3 regions of the Aneurinibacillus uraniidurans genome follow, and region 1 is predicted to be linked to each of the others. Evidence: riboswitches for the same ligand, from Rfam matches in the RefSeq annotation. Region 1 holds a riboswitch; each other region holds the start of a gene.
What was found. Region 1 has a riboswitch for cobalamin ahead of PO771_RS05290 ((2Fe-2S) ferredoxin domain-containing protein). Riboswitches for the same ligand answer to the same signal wherever they lie in the genome.

Region 1 (5,307 bases):
AAATACAAACGCCAAGCCAATCAAACGTATGTACAATCGTGACGGAATGCCGGCATACTTTACAATCCATATGCTCATCCAGCAAAAAATCATCAACTGAACCGGCACATGCGAAAGAAAAGCGATGGACAATACGCCCATCGCAAATCCAGCTTTGTACGTCGGTGGTAGCATTCGCAAGTGATTGCCATACGCATACGCATCAAGCTGCATCCCGTTCACCCTTTTTCCTCTGCTCACTTCGGCCTCGATAGAAGCCTATTCCATATCCGACCACCCCAGCACCAAGCGCTGCTTGCACAGCAAATAGCAGACTTTCTGTCTCACTACCTGGCGGCTCTGCAAGCGGGGCGAACCACGGCTTATAATTCGGTGCGACTTCACTGATCGCTTCCTCTGCCGCACCATCAGACCCACCAAAATTCGAATTTTTCACAAGAAGCAGCGGAATAACTGCCAGCAGCACTACGCCTGTCACTAGCAGCCAATTCGTCCATTTTTTCATCACTATGCCCCCCGTTTTTGCAGCGACTGAATTTCTTCCAGTTCCGTGCGGTTATACGACTGAAGCCAATTCCAGACAAGCACCGTCAACAACCCTTCACTAATCGCAAGAGGAATTTGTGTAATGGCAAAAATCCCCGCAAATTTCAGAAATGATGCCATAACACCGCCACTTGCCGCTGGAAATGCCAGCGCCAACTGCAAGGATGTCACAACATATGTTGCCAAATCTCCAAGTGCTGCGGCCAGAAAAATCGCAAGTTTTTGACTTCCGTTCGCTTTCATCACCGCCCGATAGATGCCATATGCAACAAACGGGCCGATAACCGCCATCGACATCGCATTCGCCCCAAGTGTCGTCAATCCACCATGCGCCAGCAGAAGGGCCTGAAATAACAGTACGATTGCACCGAGCACACTCATCACAAGCGGCCCGAACACGATTGCACCAAACCCTGTTCCTGTCGGATGTGAACTACTGCCCGTGACCGAAGGAATTTTCAGGGCAGATAATACGAATGTGAAGGCCCCTGCTAATCCAAGCATTAACTTTGCTTCCGGGCGTTCCTTCGTAATTCGTCTGATCGAGCGCAAGCCAAGTACAAAAAACGGCACGAACACAACCCACCAGAATACCGCCCATTTCACCGGAAGAAACCCTTCCATGATGTGCATGCCATATGCGGTCTGCGGTTCATTAATCAACAAGTACAGTAGAAATCCAGCTACAGCAAGCAGCCCTGACCCCCATTGTTTTTTTCTCATCTCTGTCCACCCCTTCATAATTTACAGCGTCCTACCGCAGCACCTTCTGCCGGTACAAAACCACATTTATCTACATATGTATATACGGTTTGGTTATGTAGGTCCGTACTTACGTCTCCAAGATGGTCACGCACGAGAGCTCGCCCTGCCTCTGGAGTCATGTCTTTATACCAGCGACCAGCTGGATATGAAATAACGACACACGCATCCTCACACCGCCCATTGCAGCGCGTGCGTGTTGTATGAATTAACGCATCAGCATGGTGTGCAGCAATTTCATTTCGGATCGCCTGCGTTACATCCTCTCCTCCTGCCCGCATACAGCTTCCCCCATTACAAATCAACAGATGATGCTGTGTCCCTGTCAGATCCCAGGTTGCCATCGCAATCCCCTCTCTTTTATAAATCGTAAATATTACGTTTTATGCCATAACCTTAGTAGATATGTGCGTCAAATAAAAAAAACCGCCCTAACACAAGGGTGGCTGTTTCCTGTTCCTATGTCCGGCTGTACCAAAACCGGCTCACGCCTCTGCTTCTCACCCCCGAAGAAACCAAATGGCGATACAAAAAGACAGGCAGGTCTCCTGACTCCTGCGTCATCGCGCTTCCGCGTCTTCCCATCCCGATACGAAACAGTGACATTATGCGAAAGAACTCAGCAGTTACAGTGGCGGGACCGCGCCGGATTTACACCGGACTTCCCTTTTAAGCCGGGGTAAAACCCCAGCACCTGAACTTTGATATCCGTATTACTTTCCAAGAAAAATGTATCATTTATCTAATGGATTTGTCCACTCTTTTTCCCCTGCGTTCTCTCTTTTTTAAAGATAAGCAATTTTTGCACAGTAGTAAGTAACTCTGCTCGCATATATATAACGTATAAGGTACAAAGCTTCATGTACCCCTTATAGGAGGTGAACTGCCATGTCCGGTAACCACAATCCTCTCCCTCCGGTACAACAATCTGACCCTATGCAATACACCGGTCCCGAGTTTCTTTATGCACTCGCCAGGCAGGCCGAACAAGATGGTGACCTAGAACGTGCTGAGCTTTACTATCGGCGTGCGCTTGACCTCGCACTGCTGATGCGACAGCCCGGTGATGCGAATGCAAGACGCAGCGCTCAACAGAAAAAGGCAGCTTTCGCAGAAGCTGCCCGCGGTCCAAAACGCCGCTTCTGGCATGTTGTCAGAAGTCATCATCTGTTCCTATATCTCAATATCATGATGATTATTTACATGCTAGTTGTTATTATTTTTGAACTGACGATTTTATAAACAACCGCCTCGTTGTTTTTATTTTTCGAGCAGCTTACCCGCTGCTGTCACAATCTGCGTCAGAATAGAACTTGCCTCTTCCTGATCAGTAAGCATCCGAGTTGCCTGTCCGGCCCAAAGCGACATGTACTGTTCATTATTTTGCGCCGCCGCCGCGCGTCGAATGTCGCCTGTCACTGTATTTTGAGTCGGAAATGAAAGCGGTTCCATCTCGGATGATTCCACATGTTCAATGAATGCATTGCGAACTCCCCGTGCCGGACGACCGGAAAAAGCACGGGTGATGACCGTATCTTCTTCTGTGCTACCGAGCAGTGCCCGCTGATAAACAGGATGAGCGCCGGATTCAGCGGCGGTTAGAAAGCGTGTGCCCAACTGTACACCAGATGCACCAAGCATAAGCGCTGCCGCTAGTCCGCGCCCATCCATAATGCCACCTGCCGCCACGACCGGGATGTGAACAGCATCTACCATTTGCGGCACAAGTGAAAATGTACCGATATTTGCGCCCATTGGATGTGCGGTAGTGTCCCATGTTCCCCGGTGTCCCCCTGCGTCACTGCCCTGTGCCACTACGATATGAACTCCATGCTTTTCCGCTGCCATCGCTTCCTTTACCGTCGTTGCCATCGCAATTACTTTGATTCCAGCATCATGTGCTCGCTGCATCGCTTCTGCTGAAAGCAAACCAAACGCTGTACTTATTACCGGAACCTGCTCCTCAAACAGTACGTTCAACTGCTCGGCAAATCGGTCAGCCGTCCGTACATTTTGTGCTCCTGGTTCAATTCCCAGCTGCTCCCGCAGCGGATCAAGAACAGCCTGCATCTCACGTACATGTGTCGTGTCATCCGTAAGATCCACTGCGAACAAATTTACAGCGAACGACTGATCTGTCAATTCACGCACACGCCGGATCGCCTGACGAATCGCTTCCGGCTCCATATATGCCGCCCCAAACGTGCCTAATCCTCCTGCTTTTGAGACAGCCGCCACGAGCTCAGGCGTAGTCGGTCCCCCTGCCATTCCGGCCAGTAAGACTGGATATGTAATGCCCAGTATGCGGCAAATGTCTGTATGCAGCATGCTTTCCATCTGCTTCTCCTCCTTTTTATGCTCCCAAGCTACTTTTACCATATTATATCAATCTTTAAAATACAACATGATTACCGAAGCATCAGCACTTCTCCGATCCGGCGTAGTCCTTCCTCCAGTATCCGAGGTTCTACCGCCCCGAATTTCACCTGAAACCCTGGCACCGGATCTTCTACCGCGAACGCATCGCCAGGACGGACATACACCCCACGTGCCAGACAACGTTCAAAAAAGCGCAGGCTGTCGAATTCAGGCGGGGCATACACCCATGTACATGTCCCCATCGTCGGGACTTCAAATGAATAACGCTCAGGCATCCAGCGCCGCAGACTTGTAATTGCACCATCCCTGGCCTCTCTTAACATCATTCTTAGCCGCTCCACATAGTCCGGAAAATCTGCTCTCTCCCATGCCAAAAGCAGCGCTTGCTGCGCCATAACCGACGTTGTTCCATCCAACAAATATTTAGCCTGACGTATGCGCGGTCCATGCTTCTCAGGAGTAACCATATAGCCAAGGCGCAAATTCGGGTGAATCATCGTACTGAATGAACTGATATAGAATACATCCACATCGATATGCTCTTCTTGTGCCAGACTGTACAACGTCGGCGGCGGAAGCGGAGTAAAATATAACTCACCAAAATACTCATCTTCGAGAATCGAAAATCCGTATTCAGACGCTAATGCAAGCACCTGATGCTTGATCGCAAGCGGCCATGACATACCCGTTGGAAAATGAGCATTCGGCATCGCATACAGCATACTCAATTTCTCCTTCCGACACACAGCCTCTAATTTATCGATGTCGATTCCATTCCGTCCGAGCGGGAGTGGCACAATGCGGGCTCCCCTGTCACAAAATATATCCCGTGCTGGCAAGTAGCACATCTCCGGCACTCCGATCACATCACCTGGTTTTATAAACTGATCCGCAAGCAGCCACAGCGCCTGCTGTGTACCATTTACCATGCAAATCGACTCCACATCTGCCCACATCCCGCGTCCAGCCATCATTCCTTGAATCTTTTCGCGCAGATTTATAAGTCCGAACGGATCCGCTTTCTCCTGCGAAAACGTTTGCTCAAATACCTCCCCCATCGCCTGCTTCCACGCACGCATAAATCGTGTATCCGCAGGCGTAGGCGATATGCCAGAGACCGGAATCAAATCAGGCGTCTGCCGATGTAACCGCACTTGCTCCATTAATCCACCTCGTGCTTCCACATGCTTCGGTGGCAGCATAATCAGCGAATTTGGCAGTGCATGAGATACGACTGTACCGTGGCGCGGACGACTCTCAATCCAGCCATCATCTTTGAGGATTCGGTACGCTTTTTGTGCGGTTTCCATGCTCACACCAAGACTCGCTGCCAGTTCACGCACGGATGGAAGTGACTGACCCGCCGTAAGCCGCCTAGTGCGAATGGCTCCAAGTAATTGTTCTGCTATTTGTTCTGCTAGCGGAACAGAACTTCTACGTCGCAGCTGAAAATACGGGATTGACAACGTTCTTCCTCCTCTTTATACTCGTAAAAATTTGCGTGCATTGTTCTGGTACATTCACATTAGCAGAACAATTCGCCCGCTACAACCTATCATTCAAGGAGGAATTCCATATGAAACACCCGCACTCATCTACTATGCCATCTATGCGTCGCTC
Region 2 (5,307 bases), 570 kb from region 1:
CTAGCGGTACAGGGCATTGTAGCATCGGCATTCAGCTTCTCGGGCCAGAAATGTTCAGCATGTTCCCGCGCGATCATTCATGAGGATGTATATGAAGATGTGCTAAATCGTTGTGTGGAGCTGACGAAAAATCTGAAAGTCGGCGACGTGCGCGACGCGTCTAACTACACGGGGCCGGTGATTGACGAGAAAGCGTTCAATAAGATCATGGAGTACATCAAGATTGGTCATCAGGAAGGACGCCTCGTAGCAGGTGGTAAACCAGCGGGTGACACCGGATTTTTTATCGAACCGACGATTTTTGCGGATGTAAACCCGAATGCACGCATCATGCAGGAAGAAATATTTGGACCATTCGTGGCGTTTACAAAAGTACGTGATTTTGATCATGCGATGGAAGTGGCGAACAATACCGGCTATGGATTAACAGGCTCCTTTTATTCACGCAACCGGGAACTGATCGAGCGGGCACGTGTGGAGTTTCATGTCGGCAATTTGTATATGAATCGCAAATGCACCGGTGCCATTGTCGGGGTGCATCCGTTTGGTGGCTTCAATATGTCTGGTACAGATTCGAAAGCAGGCGGCCCGGATTACTTGCTACAGTTTACGCAGCCGAAGCTGATCTCGGAAGCGCTGTAGAAGGGAGAAGGGGGACATATATCATGCCAGCGGAAAGCAGAAGTGATTCGATCATTAAGCAGACAGAACAATACGGAGCGCATAACTATCATCCGTTGCCGATTGTTATTGCCCGGGCAAAAGGCGTCTGGGTGGAAGATGCGGAAGGGACAACATATCTGGATATGTTGAGCGCTTATTCTGCGCTTAACTATGGTCACTGTCACCCGAAAATCATTCAGGCACTGAAAGACCAGGCAGATAAAGTTACGCTTACATCACGGGCATTCTACCATGATCGGCTGGGCGAATTTTATGAAAAAGTAGCAAAGCTAACCGGAAAAAACATGGTGATTCCGATGAACACAGGTGCGGAGGCAGTCGAAACGGCGATTAAGGCGGCTCGTCGCTGGGCGTATGATGTGAAAGGAGTGGAAGCAAACCAGGCGAATATTATCGTGTGCGAAGGAAATTTCCACGGGCGCACGACAACGATCACCTCGTTCTCGTCAGAAGAAAGCTACCGACGCGGCTTCGGGCCGTTTACACCGGGCTTTACGCTAATTCCATATGGGGACATTCAGGCACTGCAGGATGCGATCACACCGCATACGGCTGCTTTTTTGGTGGAGCCGATTCAGGGGGAAGCAGGGATTATCATTCCACCAGCGGGATTCCTCAAGCAGGCGAGCGAAATTTGTAAGCAGAGTAATATCTTGCTTATCGCCGACGAAATTCAGACCGGATTAGGTCGCACAGGGAAGCAGTTTGCGACAGATTGGGATGGCATTCAGCCGGACATCTATATCATAGGTAAGGCATTGGGTGGAGGGGTATATCCGATCTCTGCGGTAGTGGCAGATGCGGAGATTCTTGGTGTATTCGAGCCAGGTTCGCATGGCTCAACGTTCGGGGGTAATCCGCTTGGTTGTGCGGTAGCAATTGCTGCGCTTGATGTACTAGAAGAGGAGCAGCTCATACAGCGTTCCCGTACGTTTGGTGATTACTTTAGGCAGCAGCTGCTTACGATTAAGAGTCCGCTTATTAAGGAAGTGCGTGGCCGTGGTTTGTTCATCGGTGTGGAGCTGACCGAAAAAGCACGCCCGTACTGTGAACGTCTTAAAGATCATGGGCTTTTGTGCAAAGAAACGCATGACACAACCATTCGTTTTGCGCCGCCCCTTATCATTTCTCAACCGGAGCTGGACTGGGCGATTATGCGGATTCGTCAGGTCTTGCAAAAATAATCCTATCGCGGTATGCTTACCATAACATGACGTATACAACGCAATAGGTGCCCCGATCCGGGGAGAATAGGGAAGAAAACACGCGGGCCCGCCACTGTAACCGAGGAGCCGTTCATAGTCACTGGAGCAATTCCGGGAAGGCTGTGAACAGATGGCTATGATCCGGCAGCCAGGAGACCTGCCTATTGCAAGCATTGCCGTTCACGTGGAACGAACGGATACGAACCGGATATGGCACGTCCAGGTCTTCTTTGACCTGGGCGTTTTTTGCGTTGTCGCGCATGAACATACATAAATGGAGGAGAGCATACGATGAGTACAGCGACTACAACTAAAATTACGAACACCCTACAGGGAATTCAAGTCCTTGATCAGAATGCGATGGCTGCGGCCCGCGCACGTGTTGATTTTTTAACGAAGCCGCCAGGAAGTTTGGGTGAGCTAGAGGAAATGGTCATTCGTTTGGCAGGCGTTCAGCGTACGGCGCAGCCGACACTGGATAAAAAAGCAGTTACGGTGATGTGTGGTGATCATGGGGTAACGGAAGAAGGAGTCAGTGCATTTGGGTCCGAATTGACAGGCATGATGATGGGGAATTTTACGCGCAAGGGAGCGGCGATCAATGTGTTCTCCCGCCAGATGGGTGCTGACGTTATTGTAGTGGACGTCGGAAGTGCATGTGAGACACCGGCAGATGTGCGGAATGAGAAAGTGAAGAACGGTACCGATAATATGGCCAAAGGTCCGGCAATGAGTCGGGAAGAGGCAATGGCTGCGATCGAAGTTGGTATTCGTCTAGCAGAGGAGCTGGCCTCACAAGGTTATCAAGCAGTGGCACTCGGTGACATGGGAATCGGCAATACAACGCCGAGTGCAGCACTTGTAGCCGCTGTGACAGGTAAAGCGGTGGTGGAGATTACAGGATGCGGTACAGGGATTGATGAGGAGAAGCGTCAGGCGAAAGCAGGAGTGATTGAACGATCACTCCAGATTAACGACATCGATAGCAGCTGGCGTGAACGAATGGATGCAGTTGATGTGCTTGCTCGTGTTGGTGGACTGGAAATCGCAGGACTAGTTGGGGTGACACTTGGGGCGGCTGCACAAGGGATAGCTGTGATCGTCGATGGTGTCATTGCGGGTGCGGCTGCGATCATGGCATTTGAGATGTGTGAGAACGTGCAGGGATACTTGTTTGCGTCTCATCTCTCTCAGGAACCGGCACATAAGGCAGCTCTGACGCATATGTCACTTACTCCTGTCCTCCATTTACGGATGCGTCTGGGTGAAGGATCGGGTGCGGTGCTTTTGTATCCGCTGCTTGAAGCATCTCTGCGTATGATGTATGAGATGGCGACATTCTCTGATCTTGGATTATAGTAGAAAGAAATAAAAACCTGTTTGCCCTACTTGTGAGGCAGACAGGTTTTTTGTATCATGATATACTGCGAAAATGATCCAAAGTGGCATGATAAGGATACATACGGAAAGTGTAATAGAAGGGGTGTGGAAAGATGGCAGAAAAGCATATGAACCGTCGAAATGTCACCATCGCCATGATGGTCGCCACGTTTCTAGCTGCGATCGAAGTGACGATTGTGAGTACTGCGATGCCGCGCATTGCGAGTGACCTTGGCGGACTTGAGTTGATTAGCTGGGTGTATGCCGTATACTTGCTGACGACAGCGGTTACAACGCCGATCTATGGCAAGCTGGCTGATTTATTCGGTCGTAAAATTATTTTTACCATTGGGGCGATTGTGTTCCTGATCGGGTCCATGCTGTGTGGGCTAGCGAACTCGATGGAACAGCTGATCTTGTTCCGTGCGCTACAGGGGATCGGGGCAGGTGCGGTGCTTCCGGTAACGTTTACGATTATTGGCGATATTTATACATTTGAGGAGCGGGCCAAAATTCAAGGCTGGTTCAGTTCAATCTGGGGCATATCGGGCATTGTCGGCCCGCTTGTTGGTGGTTTTTTTGTCGATCAATTGTCCTGGCACTGGATTTTCTTCATTAATGTACCGTTTGGCATCATTTCGATTATTATGCTGTGGATGTATCTGGAGGAATCATTCGAGAAGAAGAAAAAGCATATTGATTATGCGGGGGTTATCACATTCACAATTGGGGTAACAGCGCTTCTGTATGCGTTTCTAACAGGAGGCCAGCAGTACGCTTGGAATTCATCGGCTATTATTGGATTGTTTGTTGTAGCAGTCGTATTTCTAGCAATCTTTATTCGAGTGGAGCTGGCATCACCGGAGCCGATGCTTCCGCTTAGCCTGTTCAAAATCCGGACGATTTCTGTATCGAATACAGCATCGTTGCTGCTGAGTGCGTTATTGATTGCGATGAATGCATACTTGCCGATGTGGGTGCAGGGCGTGTACGGCAAAGGAGCGACGAGTGCCGGGTTGATTCTGACGCCAATGTCGATCGGATGGCCACTTGGCGCGATATTGTGTGGGCGGTTCATTATAAGCATTGGGGCACGCAGGACATCGTTGATCGGGATTACGATTTTACTTGCGGCATCCCTCTGGCTTGCTACCGTGTCGATTGCAACACCACAGCTTGTATTAACGCTTATTATGTTTGTGGCTGGACTTGGTTTTGGTCTATCGATTACGGTGTTTACTGTTGTGGTGCAGTCGTCTGTCGATTGGAATCTGCGCGGGGCGGCGACAGCGTCGAACTCCTTCCTGCGCACGCTTGGGCAGACATGCGGAATTGCGATATTTGGGACACTGTTTAATTCTGCGCTTGCTGGTTATATGAGTGGGCATCGTGTTCCAACGGGTGATATGAATCAATTGTTGAACCCGGCTACGGCAAAACTGCTTCCACCAGAGATTGTCGCGGTTATGCGTGAGGGACTGGCTAGTAGTTTGCATCAAGTATTTTTGACCTTGTTCTTCCTTGCGGGGGCGGCACTTCTGATTACGCTTTTCTTGCCTCGGAAAAACCCAGAGGCAGCAGGGGCTGGAAAGGCTGCTGCTGAGCAGAAATAAAAATAGAGACAAAGGCGGAGCCATGTGTGGCCTCCGTCTTTTTTCTGTTTCGGATAGGCGGCTTTCTATTGTATGCTAGATAAATAAAATAGAGAGAGAAGGGCGGTTGGAGAATGAGAGCAATTATGCTGCAGGGAACATCGTCAGACGTGGGGAAAAGCGTGCTTTGTACGGCGCTGTGCCGCATCTTTTATGAAGATGGCTGGAAGGTTGCGCCGTTCAAGTCGCAAAATATGGCACTGAATTCATACATAACACGCGATGGTAAGGAAATTGGGCGAGCGCAGGGCGTGCAGGCGGAGGCATGCCGCATTGACGCGACGGCTGATATGAACCCGATCTTGTTGAAGCCAAAAAAAGATATGATTGCAGAAGTGATTGTACGAGGCGAGCATTATGCAGATATGGGAGCAGGTGCGTATCGA
Region 3 (5,307 bases), 420 kb from region 1:
ATCCACCCCGCCGTACGCCTTATCCAATCCCATCGTCTGCAATCGTTTATTCGCAATGTAACGAATATAATCCTGGAACTCTACCAGATCAATGCCCTCTATACCACTAAGCACTTCATGCGCCCACTCCGTCTCTAGCTGAACCGCTTCCTCGACTCTTTCATAGACGAAAGCACGGTTCGCGTCTGTATTCAGCTCCGGGAAATCCTCCAACAGCATCTTGAACACTTCCCCGAAAAAGTACGCATGCTGTGCCTCATCCCGCTGAATGTAACTAATCATCTGGCTTGTGCCAAGCATTTTTTGATGGCGAGCAAGGTTATAAAAGAAAGCAAACCCGCTATAAAAGAAAATTCCCTCCAGAATCATATCCGCTACAAGCGCTTCAAGAAATGTCTGCGGCGTTTTCTCCTCCCGGAAGTGCTGGTACATGCGGGCAATGAACAAATTGCGCCGCTGTAGCACCTCATCATGCTTCCAGTATTCAAACACTTCTTTCTGCGTCTGGTAGTCCGCAATACTTGATAACACATACGAGTACGATTGGTTATGAATCACTTCCTGCTGATTAATAATCGCCGCAATCGCAACAAGCGATGAATCTGTCAAATACTGCCCTACATCTGTAACAAAGTTTGTCTGCATACTGTCAAGTACCGCTAATAATCCGATGATTTTTTTGTACGCTTCCTGCTCGACAGCGCTCAATTCCGCAAACTGCTGCTTATCTTTATTCATCGCAATCTCAGACGGAATCCAGTGGTTGGCGATCAGTACGCGATACAGCTTGTACATCTCAGGGCGCCGAATGTCATCCCAATTCAGAACACCGGAGCACTGCCCGTTAATAATTCGGTTTGATTTATTTGGTGCCTCTGTATTAAAAACTTGTTGTGTCTGTAACATATTTTCTCCCTACTTTCTTTATACACACGCCTCGCACACATCGATTTCGACCGCTCGACTGCGCACATAATACGTTGTTTTAACCCCTTGCTTCCACACCGCAAGATGCAGCCCGAGAAAATCACGAGCATGAATGTCCGGGCGTACGTACAAATTCACGCTCTGTCCCTGATCGATGTGGCGCTGTCGGGCCGCCGCCTGCTGAATGCCTGCATGTGGGTCCAGATGAAAGGCTGTTTTATAGTACCAGATCGTCTCTGGCGATAAATCCGGTGCTGGATTGGCAATTTTATACGTCGTCTTCTCTTCATATGAGATTAGCTCATATACCGGATCAATCGAAGCGGTCGAACCAGCGATAATCGATGTCGAGCCAGTCGGTGCCACCGCCATCATGTATCCGTTCCGCACCCCATGCTGAGCAACTCTTGCCGCAAGTTCCTGCCATGCCGCTGATTCATATTCCCGACGGGTAAAATATGTACCACTCTCCCATTCGCTTCCGTGGATGAGCGGATATGCGCCTTTTTCCTGCGCTAGCTCACACGATGCCTGAATGGTTAAATAAGCAATGCGCTCATACAACTCATCCGCAAATTGCACAGCCGCTTCACTTTCCCAGGAAATTCTCTTCTTCGCTAGCAGATGATGCCAGCCGAACGTCCCAAGACCGACCGCACGATAGCGCCGATTCGTATGCTGCGCCTGCAGGACGTCGATTTTGTTATTATCAATTACATTATCCAGCATACGAACTTGAATGGGGATCAGACGCTCCAGCACACCATCTGGCACGGCTCGTCCAAGATGAACGCTTGACAAGTTACACACGACAAAATCCCCTGGCTTCTTGCGAATGACGATCTCGCCATCTTCCATCGTCTCTTCCACAACCGTTGTCGCCGACATATTTTGCATAATTTCTGTACATAAGTTGCTCGCATAGATCATTCCAGCATGCTTGTTCGGATTCGCCCGATTCACCGTATCACGATAAAACATGAACGGTGTGCCGGTCTCTAGCTGGGAAATCATTACCCGCTTCATAATCTCAATCGCCGGGACTGTAATGCGGCTGAGCTTAGCATGGCGCACGCACGCTTCGTATCGCTCACGAAAACTTCCCTGCCCCGGCTCTTCATCATAATAGTCCTCTAGCGAGAAACCCATCACCTGCCGGACTTCATGCGGATCAAACAAATGGAACTCCGCCCGCTGTTCCACTGCTTCCATAAACAAATCAGGAATGCACACCCCAGGGAATATGTCATGCGCCCGCATGCGTTCATCTCCGTTATTCAGCTTAATATCGAGGAACGCCAAAATATCTTTATGCCAGACGTCCAAATACACCGCAATACTTCCCTTGCGTGTCCCTAACTGATCGACGCTCACCGCCGTATTATTCAGCTGGCGAATCCATGGGATTACGCCGCTTGATTTATTTTCATAGCCACGAATGGACGACCCTCGCGCTCTTACCTTCCCCATATACACACCAATTCCGCCGCCCATCTTGGACAAGCGCGCCGCATCCGTATTGGAATCATAAATCCCCTGAAGAGAATCATCTACTGTATCAATGAAGCAGCTCGACAATTGCCCGCCCCTTGCCTTGCCTGCATTTGCCATCGTCGGTGTCGCGACCGTCATATAATGATTGCTAAGCGCCCAGTACGCTTCTTTTACGAGCGCAAGTCGCTTCTCCGGCTGTTCCTGCATCATCAGCTGCATCGCAATCATTAAAAAGCGTTCCTGCGGCAATTCATAGATTCGTCCCGCAAAGTCACATGCCAAATATCGCTCCGTCAACGTCACAACGCCAATATAGGTAAACAAATGATCTCGCTCATGGTCGATCATGTCTCCTAATTCCTCTAACTCTCTTGAGCTGTATGTAGTCAGCAGCTGCTCCTGATAAATCCCTTGTTCCACAAGCTGCGCTACTAGACGAGAGAAGGAACCATACGGACGATCTGGATACGCCTTATAGCCACGATTGCGCGCGGCCTGTTTATATAACCCGTTCAAATAAGCACGGGCCGCTACATACGTCCAGTTCGCTTCTTCCTTCGATACAAGCTCCAGTGCTGTCATATAAATCGTGCGGGTAATCGCCTCTGCATGAAGCTCGCCCTCCGCAAGCTTAGCCAATACATATTTCCCTAGTACATCCGACTTTACACCGGCTATCCCTGTTGTCAAACGATCAATCGAGCGCAATAGCCTTTCTTTATCAAATTGCAGAGCACGGTTGTCAGGCTTATATACGATCATTTATTTCTCCTCCTGTTCATCAGGATAGAACCACGCAAAAAAGCATCTTTCCCGTCGTCCAAGAAAGATGCTTGTTCATGTCAAAGTAAAGAGCCTTATGATGTTGAAAACTACTCTTCACTGACACTTCACCATCTCCCGTGGCTACTTCCTGTGTCTTACTCTGCGGCAGGTCTCCTGACTCAGGTTCATTGCATGCTTCGCCTTCCCATTTTTTTCAAACAGTGGCATCGTAGAAGCATACTCCCCTTTACAGTGGCGGGACCGTGTCGGACTTGCACCGAACTTCCCTTTTAAGTACCTGGAGCGTTCTCACAGGCACACCACAAAGCACTATATGTAGTTGTATGAGTTATACGATACAACAACATATCCAAATAAACAAGAGTTGTATTCTTTATTCATATCCTTTTGCATTCTCAGGTGAGATCTTCTCCCGAAAAATGCGGTACAACCAGAGCTGATACGTCAGGACGATCGGAACCATGACAAGTGCGACACCGAGCATAATCGTCAAGTTCAACTTACTTGCCGCCGCTTCAAATAACGTAACACTCGACGCAGGGTCCAAAGCAGATGGAAGCATATTCGGAAACATTCCCGCAAATCCTCCCGCCATCAGCAACGCAATCGAAGCACACACACCACCGAAGGCGATTCCCGGACGATCTTGATTCAGTGCAATCATGACAAACAAGAGGAATGTCATAGACAGCAAAGGCAGAAGCCAGAGCGCGGGATACTGGACGAACTTGTCGAACAACGGCGTTAGATTGTTTGTTGCTACCATAAAAATGGCAAGCAGCGCCATCGCAAAAAACCATACTTTCTTTGCTACATTCAGCGCACGCGTCCGAATCTCCCCGACTGTTTTAAACGCAATCCACGAACTTCCAGATAGCAGAAACAGTGTCACGAATACGAGTCCGCCAGCTATGCCATACGGATGCAGCAAGGACAATAGCGTACCGTGATAGCCCGTCTCATCAATTCTCAATCCATAAAACAAATTGGCAAACGCTACCCCAAACAACAGCGCAATGGCAAAACTGCCTGTGAAAAAACTCCACTTCCAAAACGATTTCCAGCGCGGATGATCCATTTTGTGCATGAACTCAAGTCCCGCCGCACGAAAAAACAAGCTGAACAAAATCAACATCAGCGGTGTATACAAATAGCTAAACATCAACGCATACGTCAGGGGAAACGCCGCAAACGTCGCCCCACCTGCTGTAATCAGCCAGACTTCATTTCCGCCCCAGAACGGTCCGATTGACTCCTGAAGCTGGCGCTGCTCTCGCTCATCTTTTGCAAGAAACGGAAACAGCATTCCGGTTCCGAGTCCATATGCATCAAGCACGAAATATACCGTCCAGATTACTCCCCACAGTCCAAACCAGATCATGGCTAACATATCATGAGACATGCTGCAATTCCCCCTTTCCTTCCTTGTAAGCCTTCGGACCAGACTTGGCGTATTTCACAAGAAGGATGACATCTGCGATAATCAGAATGCTATAGAACAATACGAGACCTAAGAGCGAGAATATAACTTGTGATACTGAAATCGGTGAGATAGCGTTGACCGTTTTCATTAAGCCATATACAACCCATGGCTGACGACCCGCTTCTGCCACGACCCAACCGAGATTAATCGCCACATATGGAAGCAGCATACTGTATAACACTACTTTTAAATAACGAGATGAGGACACAAGCTGATTTTTCCGCACGAGATAAAATCCGTACCAGACAAGTGCCAGGAAATACATCCCAAGTGCCACCATCGATCGGAAGCTATAAAATACGAGATTTACATTCGGACGCTCATCAGCCGGAATATCCTTTAAACCTGTCACTTTTCCGGTAAAGTTATTCGTATAAAAGAAACTGCCCATATACGGAATTGATAACGCCTCAATATTCCGTTCATTCTTCGGATCAGGAATCGAAATAATCGAGAACGGCATTGATTGTTGCGTTTCCCATACTGCCTCCATCGCGGCGGCTTTCGCTGGCTGCTTCTCTGCTGTATGCACCCCATGCTCATGACCAATAAATGGAGTAGCCGTAGCGGCCAACAATCCAAGAGCGAGTGCAATCGAAAATGATTTTTCAAAAAAT

Region 2: linked by a shared signal. The riboswitch ahead of cobT (nicotinate-nucleotide--dimethylbenzimidazole phosphoribosyltransferase) and the one ahead of PO771_RS05290 ((2Fe-2S) ferredoxin domain-containing protein) in region 1 are both predicted to bind cobalamin.
Region 3: linked by a shared signal. The riboswitch ahead of PO771_RS07415 (ribonucleoside-diphosphate reductase subunit alpha) and the one ahead of PO771_RS05290 ((2Fe-2S) ferredoxin domain-containing protein) in region 1 are both predicted to bind cobalamin.

The regions. Positions count from the first base shown of each region.
Region 1 is NZ_CP116902.1:1,055,329-1,060,635, reverse strand. It holds gene cbiQ (cobalt ECF transporter T component CbiQ) at 1-213, opposite strand, end outside; gene PO771_RS05300 (energy-coupling factor ABC transporter substrate-binding protein) at 203-505, opposite strand; gene PO771_RS05295 (energy-coupling factor ABC transporter permease) at 508-1,269, opposite strand; gene PO771_RS05290 ((2Fe-2S) ferredoxin domain-containing protein) at 1,284-1,652, opposite strand; cobalamin riboswitch at 1,830-2,021, opposite strand; gene PO771_RS05285 (hypothetical protein) at 2,197-2,550, shown strand; gene PO771_RS05280 (NAD(P)H-dependent flavin oxidoreductase) at 2,569-3,645, opposite strand; gene PO771_RS05275 (aminotransferase-like domain-containing protein) at 3,717-5,153, opposite strand; gene PO771_RS05270 (pyridoxamine 5'-phosphate oxidase family protein) at 5,264-5,307, shown strand, end outside.
Region 2 is NZ_CP116902.1:480,799-486,105, forward strand. It holds gene pruA (L-glutamate gamma-semialdehyde dehydrogenase) at 1-642, shown strand, start outside; gene PO771_RS02385 (ornithine--oxo-acid transaminase) at 666-1,868, shown strand; cobalamin riboswitch at 1,897-2,068, shown strand; gene cobT (nicotinate-nucleotide--dimethylbenzimidazole phosphoribosyltransferase) at 2,181-3,248, shown strand; gene PO771_RS02395 (MDR family MFS transporter) at 3,383-4,882, shown strand; gene PO771_RS02400 (cobyric acid synthase) at 4,996-5,307, shown strand, end outside.
Region 3 is NZ_CP116902.1:1,472,322-1,477,628, reverse strand. It holds gene PO771_RS07420 (ribonucleotide-diphosphate reductase subunit beta) at 1-906, opposite strand, end outside; gene PO771_RS07415 (ribonucleoside-diphosphate reductase subunit alpha) at 925-3,183, opposite strand; cobalamin riboswitch at 3,334-3,526, opposite strand; gene cydB (cytochrome d ubiquinol oxidase subunit II) at 3,581-4,609, opposite strand; gene PO771_RS07405 (cytochrome ubiquinol oxidase subunit I) at 4,599-5,307, opposite strand, start outside.